4 regions of the Lysinibacillus sp. NPDC056185 genome follow, and region 3 is predicted to be linked to each of the others. Evidence: riboswitches for the same ligand, from Rfam matches in the RefSeq annotation. Region 3 holds a riboswitch; each other region holds the start of a gene.
The links. A riboswitch is a leader RNA that binds a small molecule or an ion and turns the genes downstream of it on or off. The one in region 3 is predicted to bind thiamine pyrophosphate.
Positions count from the first base shown of each region.

Region 1: linked by a shared signal. The riboswitch ahead of thiC (phosphomethylpyrimidine synthase ThiC) and the one ahead of ACMZ42_RS03840 (ABC transporter substrate-binding protein) in region 3 are both predicted to bind thiamine pyrophosphate.
Region 2: linked by a shared signal. The riboswitch ahead of thiT (energy-coupled thiamine transporter ThiT) and the one ahead of ACMZ42_RS03840 (ABC transporter substrate-binding protein) in region 3 are both predicted to bind thiamine pyrophosphate.
Region 4: linked by a shared signal. The riboswitch ahead of thiM (hydroxyethylthiazole kinase) and the one ahead of ACMZ42_RS03840 (ABC transporter substrate-binding protein) in region 3 are both predicted to bind thiamine pyrophosphate.

Region 1 is NZ_JBLLLQ010000016.1:95,855-99,009, reverse strand. Features, by position in the region: gene thiC (phosphomethylpyrimidine synthase ThiC) at 1-1,626, opposite strand, end outside; TPP riboswitch at 1,760-1,874, opposite strand; gene ACMZ42_RS16015 (AEC family transporter) at 2,355-3,155, opposite strand, start outside.
Region 2 is NZ_JBLLLQ010000020.1:54,629-57,783, reverse strand. Features, by position in the region: gene ACMZ42_RS18160 (hypothetical protein) at 1-20, shown strand, start outside; gene map (type I methionyl aminopeptidase) at 47-802, opposite strand; gene ACMZ42_RS18150 (hypothetical protein) at 1,056-1,199, shown strand; gene thiT (energy-coupled thiamine transporter ThiT) at 1,323-1,883, opposite strand; TPP riboswitch at 2,014-2,122, opposite strand; gene ACMZ42_RS18140 (DUF4870 domain-containing protein) at 2,247-2,573, shown strand; gene ACMZ42_RS18135 (SbcC/MukB-like Walker B domain-containing protein) at 2,786-3,155, opposite strand, start outside.
Region 3 is NZ_JBLLLQ010000002.1:291,167-294,321, forward strand. Features, by position in the region: gene ACMZ42_RS03830 (ABC transporter permease) at 1-232, opposite strand, end outside; gene ACMZ42_RS03835 (MTH1187 family thiamine-binding protein) at 232-522, opposite strand; gene ACMZ42_RS03840 (ABC transporter substrate-binding protein) at 524-1,519, opposite strand; TPP riboswitch at 1,701-1,810, opposite strand; gene parC (DNA topoisomerase IV subunit A) at 2,272-3,155, opposite strand, start outside.
Region 4 is NZ_JBLLLQ010000053.1:11,240-14,394, forward strand. Features, by position in the region: gene thiE (thiamine phosphate synthase) at 1-474, opposite strand, end outside; gene thiD (bifunctional hydroxymethylpyrimidine kinase/phosphomethylpyrimidine kinase) at 464-1,288, opposite strand; gene thiM (hydroxyethylthiazole kinase) at 1,288-2,043, opposite strand; TPP riboswitch at 2,134-2,232, opposite strand; gene mbcS (acyl-CoA synthetase MbcS) at 2,462-3,155, shown strand, end outside.

The sequences.
Region 1 (3,155 bases), on a different contig from region 3:
TGAACAGAAGTGCGCAGTTTTCGCTCCTTCTGCAGGCAACGTTTCATCGTGGTATTCGACTGCACGCTCTGGATCTAACGAAAGATTGAATTGATCGCGCCAGCGGAATTCAAATCGTGCCTTAGATAGTGCATCGTCACGCTGCTGTGCTCCCGGATGCCCTTTCGCTAAATCTGCCGCGTGTGCAGCAATTTTATACGTAATAACCCCTACACGAACGTCCTCACGATTTGGTAAGCCGAGATGCTCTTTAGGCGTCACATAACATAGCATTGCCGTACCATACCAACCGATCATCGCAGCACCAATAGCCGATGTAATATGGTCATAGCCAGGAGCAATATCTGTTGTTAACGGCCCTAAAGTATAGAAAGGTGCTTCCTTACACACCTCTAACTGCTTATCCATATTTTCTTTAATAAGATGCATTGGTACATGTCCCGGTCCTTCTACCATCACTTGTACATCATGCTTCCAGGCAATTTGCGTTAATTCCCCTAGCGTCTCTAGCTCCGCAAATTGAGCCTCATCATTTGCATCTGCTATAGAACCCGGACGTAAACCATCACCTAAAGAGAAGGCTACATCATAGGTTTTCATAATTTCACAGATTTCTTCAAAATGAGTATATAAAAAGCTCTCTTGATGGTGATATAAACACCACTGCGCCATAATCGAGCCTCCACGAGACACTATGCCTGTTACACGATTAGCCGTTAATGGCACATAGCGCAGTAATACCCCTGCATGAATCGTGAAGTAATCAACACCTTGCTCAGCCTGTTCGATTAACGTATCACGATACACTTCCCACGTTAAATCCTCTGCCACACCATTTACTTTTTCTAGCGCTTGATAAATCGGCACCGTTCCTACTGGCACCGCGGCATTACGGATAATCCATTCACGTGTCGTATGAATATGCTTACCAGTAGATAAATCCATAATGTTATCAGCACCCCAGCGTGTAGCCCACGTCATTTTTTCTACCTCTTCTGCAATAGAGGATGACACTGCTGAATTGCCAATATTGGCGTTAATTTTTACGTGGAAGTTGCGTCCAATAATCATCGGCTCTGCCTCAGGGTGATTAATATTAGATGGCAAAATAGCACGTCCTGCCGCGATCTCTGAGCGCACAAATTCTGGGTCCATATTTTCACGTATCGCTACAAATTCCATTTCTGGAGTAATAATTCCCTTTCGTGCATAGTGAAGCTGTGTTACATTTTTACCTTTCTTCGCGCGTAAAGGCTTTCTAGATAATTCCGGAAAAACATTTTCATTCATTCGCGGATCATCAGCTTTACGGAATCCATTATCTTCTGGCTTGATAGTACGACCTTCGTATTCTTCAACATCACCGCGTTCTTTGATCCATGCACTACATAAAGCTGGCAATCCTTTCGTAATATCCACCTTATACGCAGGATCAGTGTACGGGCCGCTCGTATCATAAACACGTACTGGCGCATTTTCCTCTTCACCAAAGCTTCCAGTCGTTGGACTTAGAGCAATTTCACGCATTGGCACTAAAATATCTGATTGAGATCCTTCTACGTAAACTTTTTTACTTCCTTCAAAACTAGACATAATCGTAATATTCTTGTCGCTAACTGTTGTCATAAACTACTTCGCTCCCTTTTACATTTATATAAGGACCGAATCTAGCTCACCCAAACAAAGACAAAAGCCGAATCCAAAAAATTTTGGATCCGGCTAAGAATGTAAAGGTATAGTTATTGCAAATAACATTGAGTGCAATAATGGTTAACTTTCCCACGCTGGTATGAGCCAGATCAGGTCCAAAGGGTCAAGAAACCTCTATGCGTTTCCCTCTCAGCCTGACTCATCAGACTCCCCTAGTTAATGCTATTAAGTTTGATGATAGTGTAGCAGATATTGCTAATAGATGGAAGCTTCATTTGAATTATTTTTGGCTTATCATTAAAAGTTGTCGATGGTATTCATTAAAACTTGTGCCATGTATATTAGTTGATTGGAGTGGAGGCTGGGCGACTCCTCGGGGATCAGCAATAGAGGAACGAAGGCTAAAACCATCACGTCCTGTGATAACGCCTTCGTGACCAGCATCGTGCTGGCCCGAGACCCTGCAGCGAAGCGAAGCGGCTCATCGGACGCCCCCAGGAAAGCGCACAGCCGGAACGGAATTCAACTTCACGTTATTCGATGAATTCATATACTTTGAAGATTTATCGGAACAAAATCTCATTTTATCGGAACAATTTTAACTTTTATCGGAATATTATCTTGTTTTATCGGAACAATTTTAACATTTATCAGAACAATTTCAGTTTTTATCAACTATGGGCAATCAAATGAGCACCTAGCAGTTAGGTAAACAACAGTTCCGCTACATAAATCACGATTGTCACTGTAATACAGCTTACAATCGTTGAAAATAAAACTGTTTGTGCAGCAGTTGCCGATTCTACGTCATATTCTAATGCCAAACTTGAGCTATTTCGCGACGTCGGGAACGAACTAGCTATAAAAAGTGATTGTGCCACGACACCGTCAAGACCAAGCGCAAAAATGATGAGCAATGCTACGGTTGGCCCTATGACTAGTCGTGTAAAACAGCTAATGAATACCATCTTATTGAACATGGATTTGATTTCAAGCTGTGATAGTTGTGCCCCTAAAGTTATTAATGCTACAGCGATAAAGCCATCTGCCACATGATCTATCGGAATTCTTACAAACTGTGGAATAGCAATATTAAAATAGTTCATTGCCACACCAATAATAAGTGCATGAATAATAGGCATTTTGAGGAAATCTTTCACAATAGACATGCTCGATTTTGTTGAAGAGATTAAATTATACAAGCCATAAGTGTAGGTCGTCATATTTTGAAATATTACAAGAATGACCTGAATTGCTACTCCAATCGGCTGGGTCACAAAAATCATCTGTGCCACTGGAATACCATAGTTACCTGAATTAATTAGGACAACACTATTTTTAAACACTGCCGCCTCTGTTTTTACTAAACCGAGTCCCTTTGCTAGAAAGTGACTAAGCACCATTTGGCTTCCGATAAAGAGTAGGATAAATAACGCAACTTCCCCAAGTACAGACAGCTCTATACTCGTTTCATATAAATTCACAAAAACAGCTGCTGGCATGAA
Region 2 (3,155 bases), on a different contig from region 3:
ATCCTGCCTACCAAAAATAAATTGGTTAGCAGGATTTTTAGCTTTTTTATTGTTCATCTAGAGAAGTTAAAATAATTGGTTTGTCTTTAGTAACGATAATTGAATGCTCGATTTGAGCAACTAATGATTTGTCTGGCGTAACGAATGTCCAGCCATCACCTGACTCTACAATATGCTCCGCTTTCGCTGAGATAAATGGCTCGACTGCAAGAACCATGCCTTCTTTCATAATTGTTGAATCCCAAGCATCGTAGTAGTTTAAAATATGATTTGGCTCATCGTGTAAAGAACGACCTAAACCATGACCTGTTAGGTTCATAATCACTGTTAAATCATTGGCATATGCTTCACGCTCAACAGCTTTACCGATTTGGTTTAATTTTGATCCAGCTTTTACTTTTGTCATCGCACGGTCGAAAGCACTTTTAGCTACGCGACATAACTTTTCTTTATCCTCATAGCCATCACCAACTACAAATGAAATGCCCGTATCAGCAAAATAGCCATTTAATGAACCAGATACATCAATATTTACGATATCTCCCTCGTTAATCACACGTTTACCTGGAATACCATGTGCGACTTCCTCATTCACACTAATACATGTGTATCCTGGGAAATCATACTCCCCTTTAGGTCCAGAAATTGCTCCTGCTTCTGCAAACATACGACCTGCAATTTCATCTAATTCAAGTGTTGTTACACCTGGTTTTGTAGCAGCCTTCATTGCCTCACGAATTTCAGCACAAATACGGCCGATTTTTTTAAATGCTTCAATCTCTTCTTGCGTTTTTACAATCATTTTTAACGTCCCTTTCATCTAATGTCTATTCATTAATATAACATAACTTTTTATACAAAAAACGCTAAATGCTTTAAATATTATATGCCATCATGAATTGTAAAGTGCTGAAAAACAGGCTCTTCACTATAGCGTGGGGTTGATTTCCGTTCCGACTGGGCGCTTTGTAGCTGACGCTTTGCTTTCGCTACAGAAACACATTTGTTGCTGTCGCTTCGCTTTCGCACAGAGCAAAGCTTCCTGGGGGCGTCCGATGAGCCGCTTAGGCCAACACGATGCTGGTCACGAAGGAGTTATCACAGGATGTGATGTTCTTAGCCTTCGTTCCTCTATTGCTAATCCCCAAGGAGTCGCCCAGTCTCCACTCCAATCAACTATATCCATGGATACGTTTTAACAAATGCCATCCCTATCTAGCTCTAAAAATCCTCCGCCTTTTGGATTCTTTTTAGGGTATAAAAGGTGGGTGTTCTAGTTTCAATAATAATAAAACCCTCCACTTATGTGAAGGGCATACTAATTATGATTTTCGTTGCATTAATTGAGGTGCTGCTGTAAATAGTAGAACACCGACAATCGCTGTTAAAATCGTTGCTGGTAGCATATATGTTCCATTGTAGATGATTGAATAAATCCACGCATTTTGATCGCCAGCATACTCTGAGAAAAATACAGCGCCCGCAATGGTATGTGCTGCATAACGTAAAAAGCCCGCTAATACAGTTCCTACAATAATATAAAGTGCCATTTTCTTTTTGTTTAAATCTTTGGCAGCATCGAGCACTGGTCGGCGAACAACGGCCGCCAAGCCTACTACTGTAAAGGCAACACCATAATCAAGTAATCCTTGTAGCCAATGTATAATATAGGCGCCAAACATTGTTTGCATCACACCAATAAGTAATCCCGTTGTCAGGCCAGGAATAAGGCCCCAGCGGAATGCTATTAAAATTATTGGTACCATCACTAGACTAACAGAGCCGCCTTGTGCCCATACTTTAAAGGAAACCTGATCTAGTACAAGGCCAATCGCTGCGAATATCGCAATCTCCACAAGCATTAAAAGTTTTTTATTGTCCATAAATATTCTCTCCTTTGTTCCGATGTAGGATACAAGAGCAGGAATAGAAATCAGTTGGCAAATATGTCCCTATCTGGCATCAATAAAGATAAAAAAACGATGCCAGGACAGAGCCTCACATCGTAAAAGTGTCGGTTTCTATCCACAATCCCTACGCAAGTGTTAACTTACAGGTTCGAAGAGTCAAGGCATTACGTGCCCAGTCTCAGCTGACATCATCAGCTCCCCTTGTGGTCGTTACATCTTAATTTAATTGAACAACCTCATTGTACGCAAACACTGTTACGATTACAACCTCTTCCACATTTTTTTTTGAAACTTTATCGTTTTTCATGCGTAAATATTAAAAAAGGAGGTACTACTATGGAGAACCAAAAAATTTTATCTGCCTTTAGTTATCTCAGTATTTTATTCGCACCCTTTATTGTGCCATTAGTCGTTTACTTTGTTACAAAAGATAGCGACGTAAAGAGGCACTCTATTCGAGCACTGATTTCGCATATAATTCCAGTCGCATTCGGAATCATATTCTTTGCAGTCTTTGTCTTCTCAACTTTATCATTCAACACCAATTTTGACGGTAGTAATAATTTTCTTATCATTTGGTTTGCTTCATTCGCAATTTACATTCTCGTTTCATTAGGAGTCGTTATTTGGAATATTGTTCAGGCTGTTCGCGTGATCCGATAAGTTTCATCTCAACCTCTCCTTAAACAGATAGTACTTAAGGAGCTGTTATTTTGTGAAAGTATCTAAAGTTGTTAAAACCGCTGTAAAATTAGCACCTATCGTTATCCCGATTGTCAAAAAAGTAATCGCTGCAAAAAAAGGAACAAATCCTAACGTAACAAAAAAATAACATAAAAGGCGTATTTCCATATAAACAGAAATACGCCTCTTTGTTATTTCACTTCAAAATATGTTTGACTGTGACCGTTCATTGCTTTTTCAACATGCAACACAGCAGGCATTGTAGCTTTTAACTCTGCAACGTGTGAAATGACTCCAATCATGCGTCCGGAATCTTGTAAATCAATAAGCGTATCAATCGCCTTATTTAATGCTTCTTCATCGAGAGAACCGAAGCCCTCATCAATAAACATCGTTTCAATGCGGATATTACCTTGAAAGCTTTGAATGACATCTGCCATCCCAAGGGCAAGACTTAAAGAAGCATTAAACTTTTCTCCCCCTGATAGTGTTTTCACATCTCGTAATTGATCTGTATAAGCATCATACACATCTAGTCCAAGCCCACTTTGCTTAGCATGC
Region 3 (3,155 bases):
CAACCGTTAGCCCACATACTATCCCGATAGCTAGACCAAGAAGTGCTAATTGAACAGTCGCTAAAGCATGTGGCACAAACGTCTCATACGATTGAAAACCTTCTTTCAAAATGGCACTCGGTGCAGGCAAAAGCCAATGTGGAGTATCAGCAAAGCGGACAATTAGTTCCCATATGAATAAGAGGAAGGCGATAAAAATTATCGTCCTTCCTTGTTTGAAAGCTTGCCTCATCACTGGTATTTCTCCGTCAATGTACCCATTGTAATACCAGATGGCTGATATAAAATTTTCACTTGCGTGATGACATTGATCGCGCCCAGCTCAATCATCTTGTCATTCATTTTTTCAATGATTTGTAATAAAACCGGTAGCTCACCTTCCATTGTCGTTTCTAACGGGTGAACTTCATATTTAACTCCTGAAGCGTCGATAACCGCAATCGCTGCATCGACATATGGGATCACATCCTCATATTTTTCAGTTTTCGGGATAATTTGTACACTTATTAATGAGTTTGCCATATTACTTTGTCTCCTTTTTCGGTAAAAAGTCGTTTGTAAATGCTTGTTTTGCGTTAAATTCGCCCTCTAAAACTTTGTTGCTGGCCATCCATTTCGCGTAGTTTTCCCAGACAGCTAGCTTTTGCTCGCCCCATTGTTTAGCGTCGTCTTGATACTTATCTGCTAGCCATTCCTGACTTTTATGCACAAGGTTTTTATCTAAATCAGGTACAGCTTCTAGTAAAATATCAGCTGCCTCATTCGGATGTATTATCGCATATTCATAGCCCTTTGCTGCAGCAGCGACAAATGCTTTGACCGTCTCAGGATCATCCTTAATCATTTTTTCATTTGTAGCGAGTACAGGCGTGTAATAATCTAACTGATCACTATAATCTGTTAAATATAGCATGTTCAGTTTTTCGCCACGTAGTTCTGCTTCGATACCTGTCCATGCATAATAGATCCACGCAAAATCAATATCTTTTTTCATCATTGTGAAGAAATCTATATCGCCTGCATTGACAATATCTAACTTATTAATATCCGCATTTTCTGTTTGCATAAGTGATTGTAGTACAGCCTTTTCAAGTGGTGCACCCCAGCCACCGTATGTTTTACCTTCAAAATCCTTTGGTGACGAAATGCCTTTTGATGCAATGGATGCGAAGCCAGAAGTATTATGCTGAATAATCGCTGCAATCGATACTAAAGGTACACCTTGCACACGGGCCTGTGTAATCCCTTCCTGATAACTTACGCCAAACTGAGCCTTGCCAGACGCCACAAGCTGATCAGCACCCGTTTCGCCAGGTAATAAAATATCGACATCTAAGCCTTGTTCCTTAAAGAAGCCAAGTTTTTTCGCTACATATAAACCTGTATGATTTGTGTTCGGTGTCCAATCGAGAACGACTGATACTTTTGTTAATCCCTTAGTATCCTTTTTATCCTCTTTTTCGCTACAGCCCACTAATGTTAACAGTGTAGCCAACAGGATCAATAACCATTTTTTCATGCTGAATCCTCCAAGTAAAGTAGTGTGAAATTGTTCATAAATGAATGTGTTTACCAGAAGAAAGCGTATTCACGGTCTGTTTACACCCAAACCCAAAGTCTGTGCATGAATAAAAGTCTGAAAACATAAAAAACGCCTAGGATTCCTCCCAGACGTTTTGTAATCAATATCAAAAACTTTTACTTTTTGAATAGATGTTCCCTACGCTGGTACGAGCCAAATCAGGTTCAAAGAGTCAGCGTCTATCGGACACAATCTCAGCTGGCAACACCAGCCCCCCTACATTCTTTCCATATGAACTTTTCGTGATTATTATACCCATATCTATCCGTAAATGACAAGGCTCTGTTTTCTGAAAGCCCCGTAAATATAATTTAAAGCCTCATCTTTCTCTTCAACAATTCCATTTCCTGAGAATATTCACCGCTTTTTTTGGTAAAACATTTTTTATTTAAAAGGAATCCCCTCCTGAAATCAAGAAGCGGTATATTGTTCGAAGTTTTAATAGGCACTGTTAAATACTATTGTTGATAATCAAATCAAGAACCTTTTGTGGTTTTTAATTTTTGCTTTTAGTAGTAAGACGTTGAATAAGAATCAGTAATCTTCATAACAACTTACTTGTAAAGCTACACCCGATTCACCAATTTGCCTAAAAACTTTATTGTCACTATACACCTACCCTTTCTTTTGATTAGACTATATAGAAAAAAAGCCCAGCTCTCTAAGGAGCATGGGCTATAAAATCAGTTTTATTTCTCTTCTTTTTTGACCGTAAAGACATGTGAAATAGCACCGTCTGTAGCTATATCCACTTTAAAGGAGCCATTGGAATGGCGATCTGCTCGAGTTAATGCTTGTACATCAAGGATCTCTTGCACGCCTTTTTCCGTTTCGATTGTTAGCCGTTCCTCATCAGTTACCTTGACTACAGCCACGATACGATGTGGGTTCGCTTTTAATTCTGTTAACACTTTTAAGCCACGTTTTGCACGACTCGTCATCTCTACCTCGGCAACATTCATTTTCTTCACCGCACCACGATGTGTCACAATCGCAACATATGCCGTGGCATTTGGCGGTAAAACATTGATGCCGACTAATGCTTCTCCGACTTTCAGCGTAATCCCTTTTACACCGCCTGTTTTCACACCCGTTACTGGCAATTCCTCCATTGGGAAACGAATAGCATAGGCAGTATCTGTTGTTAACATTAGTTCTACTTCGTCTGTCACGATACCTGCAAAAATCATTTCATCGCCTGACTTAACATTCATCGTTTTGATTGGTTTCGAATAACGTGTAACAGCATAATCTGCTACAGGTGAGCGTTTAATTTGTCCATCTTTCGTAGCCGTTAAAATATACGTATTGGCCTGTTCAAATGTCTCAAAACCATATACAGCAATAATAGATTCATCTTCCCCTGTCGGCACAATACTAGAAATATGCTGACCAAGATCCTTCCAACGAATATCAGGTAGTTCATGGACAGGCTGATAAATATAATTGCCTCGATTTGTAAACAGCAGTAGATGATGCTGTGTATTTAAATTTGCTTCATATAATAAATAATCGGAATCCTTCATCGCAAAATCCTGACCATTCGAAGCTGCATGTGAACGTGTAGATGTAC
Region 4 (3,155 bases), on a different contig from region 3:
TTGTATCCTAACTTGCTGTAAAAAATCAGTCCCACTAGGAGGATTGGCGTCACTTTTAGAAGTGGTTGAAAAAATCGGACCAATTCCTACATAATCAGCACCATATTGTAGAGCAGTTTGTAATTCAGCATGTGAATGAACAGAAACACCTAAAATCATATTGCCAATTTTATTACGCACCGTCGACACAGGAGAATCCTCTTGCCCAATATGAATACCGTCCGCTCTAAGTTTTATAGCCAGCTCGACATCATCGTTGACGATAAACGGAACATCATACTGTTGACAGAGCTTTTGACATTTGCGAGCAAAATCTTCATAGGCTTGCCCAGTTAATGTATTTGGTCCTTTTTCACGATATTGAAACATAGTAATTCCAGATTGCAGAGCTTTCTCTAAAATGTTTAATGGCTCTTGTTTGAAAACATTACCTGTACCCATTATAAAATATAGCTGTAGATCGTCACGTTTCATGAATAATCACCTCACAGGAATCCTTCAAGTTTTGATAAGCAAAATGATTTGTAGGACCATGTCCATTACCAATAGATAAATCATGAGTTATTGCTAATTGAATAAATTTTTTAGCTTCCTCAATCGCTTCTTCTAAAGGTAGTCCCTGACCAATAAAAGCAGTTAATGCAGCGGAAAACGTACAGCCTGTACCATGCGTATTTTTTGTTGCAATACGAGTGGACTGCATGGAAAATGATCGACCATCTTGGAAAAATACATAATCAGTAGCATAACATTTATCCTCTAAATGACCGCCTTTAATAATGACGCATTGAACGCCCATTAGTAATAAGACCTTAGCTGCTTCTTTAATATCTGTTAAAGAATTGATTGTCCTTCCAGAAAGGGTTTCTGCCTCAGGAATGTTCGGTGTTACGACTGTTGCTAAAGGAAGCAAACAACTGCGTAATGCCTCAATTGCTTCTTGCTGTAATAAACTTTCACCGCCTTTTGCAATCATGACAGGATCTACTATAAGCGGAATATTTCTTTCAGCTAAAATCTGTGCAATTGATTGAATTATTTCAGAGGAAAACAGCATTCCGGTTTTAACGGCACTTATTGAAAAATCCTCGACTAGCGCTTGCAGTTGTTTCTCAACAAAACTAACTTCAATTGGTAAGACATCCGATACACCAAGTGTATTCTGAGCGGTTAAAGCTGTAATAACAGACGTTCCAAACACCTTTAATTCCTGAAATGTTTTTAAATCAGCCTGTATGCCTGCACCGCCACCACTATCAGAACCAGCAATTGTTGTTACAATATGCATTATTGTTCACCACCCTTGGAAAGGCGATGTAGTTCGTTCAATACTGCAATTTGAAAATCGCCAATGTATGAAGTAGAAGAAGCGGCTTGTTCAGCCACTTTTTTATAAAGCGATAATGTTTCTACCAATTGGTTGAATGGTTTATTTCCTGCGACGTAGGATGCACAACAAATGGCGCTCAATAAGCAACCTGTTCCAGTAACTTCTGTCATTTGAAAATTTCCACCTGTAACCCATTGCTGATGTTCGCCATCAGTAATAAAATCCTTTTCACCGGTCACAATAACAATACAATCGTAGAGTTGAGCTACTTTTTGTGCCTCAACTTCTAAAGAAATTGAACCACTACCACTATCTACGCCTTTTTGTTGCCATTCTACATCGGCTATAGCTGCAAGCTCTCCGATATTACAACGAATAGCCGCAAAATTTATTTCCTTAAGTAATTGTTGTACCGTTTGTTTCCGGTAAGTTGTTGCACCTGCAGCAACAGGATCTAAAACGACGGGAATACCAAGGGCATTTGCTTTTTTTCCAGCAAGTAACATTGATTCTTTCATTCGCTCGTTAAGGGTACCGATATTTATCAATAAGCCTGAGGAAATTGCGACCATTTCTTCAACCTCATGACTGTCATCTGCCATAACTGGTGAAGCGCCTATTGCTAATAAGCCATTTGCTTGAAAATTAGCCACAACATAATTAGTAATGCAATGAATAAGTGGATTTTGTTTACGGATAGTATGAAATACCATTTTAAGTCCTCCTTGTTGGATGGACGTAAGCGTGCAAAAAAAGGCTCTTTTTCGTGTAGAAAAAAACACGCAAAAGAGCCTTTCATCAGTAAATAGATGTGAGTTGCTCCCTACGTCAGTATTAACTAACAGGTTCAAAGGGTCAGGTTTTACCTTCTCAACTCTAAATGAGTCCCCCTGCAATCTTGCTTTTAGTTGACCAAAATGTACCATATTATTCACTCGTGTTCAATAGGGAGTTTTTTTCTTCATTGCGAAAACGGCACTAAAGCTAAGTCGAAATTGATAGTACTAATACGTGACTGATGCCATATAGCAGAACATGATAGTTGTCACGACTTTAATGAATTGGAGTGAATTCCATTGAAAATGATAAAAATTGAGTTTTATAATGAGCGTACAAAAGGGGGCATTTGCCATGAAAAGAGAAGATTTAATCGCACCAGAATGGTATAACATTTCAGAGGAAATTGAAAAATATGCACAGGATTCTACTAAAAATGCATTATTAGTTTATAACGAAGATGAGGAAATTCAGTACTTAACATATCGAGCTTTACTTGAAAAGGCGAACCAGGCAGCACATGTATTTACATCTCAAGGGTTAAAAAAAGGTGATGTTATTTTGGTCATGGTGCCCAGATCAGTTGAAGCATATATCGTCTATATTGCTGCCTTAAAGGCAGGCTTAACCATTATACCTAGCTCAGAAATGCTGAGAACTAAGGATATTGAATATCGAATCAATCATGCCGATGCAAAAGGCGTTGTAGCATTTGAGCCTTATATTGAACAATTCGATAATGTGGGGAAATTACAAGAAATACAGCAATTTGTCATTGGTCATGCACAGGAACCTTGGCAGCCGCTGCTTGAAAAAATGCAAAATCAACCGACGACTTACATAAGTTCTACGCCGACTAAGAGTACAGACATTGCATTTTTAGCTTATACGAGTGGTACAACAGGCAATCCAAAGGCAGCGGTTCATACACATAGCTGGGGTTATGCGCACTTGCGAACTACTGCTCCAAATTGGTTAGGTGTACAAGAAGGTGACATTGTTTGGGCTACAGCAGCACCAGGATGGCAAAAATGGATTTGGACTCCGT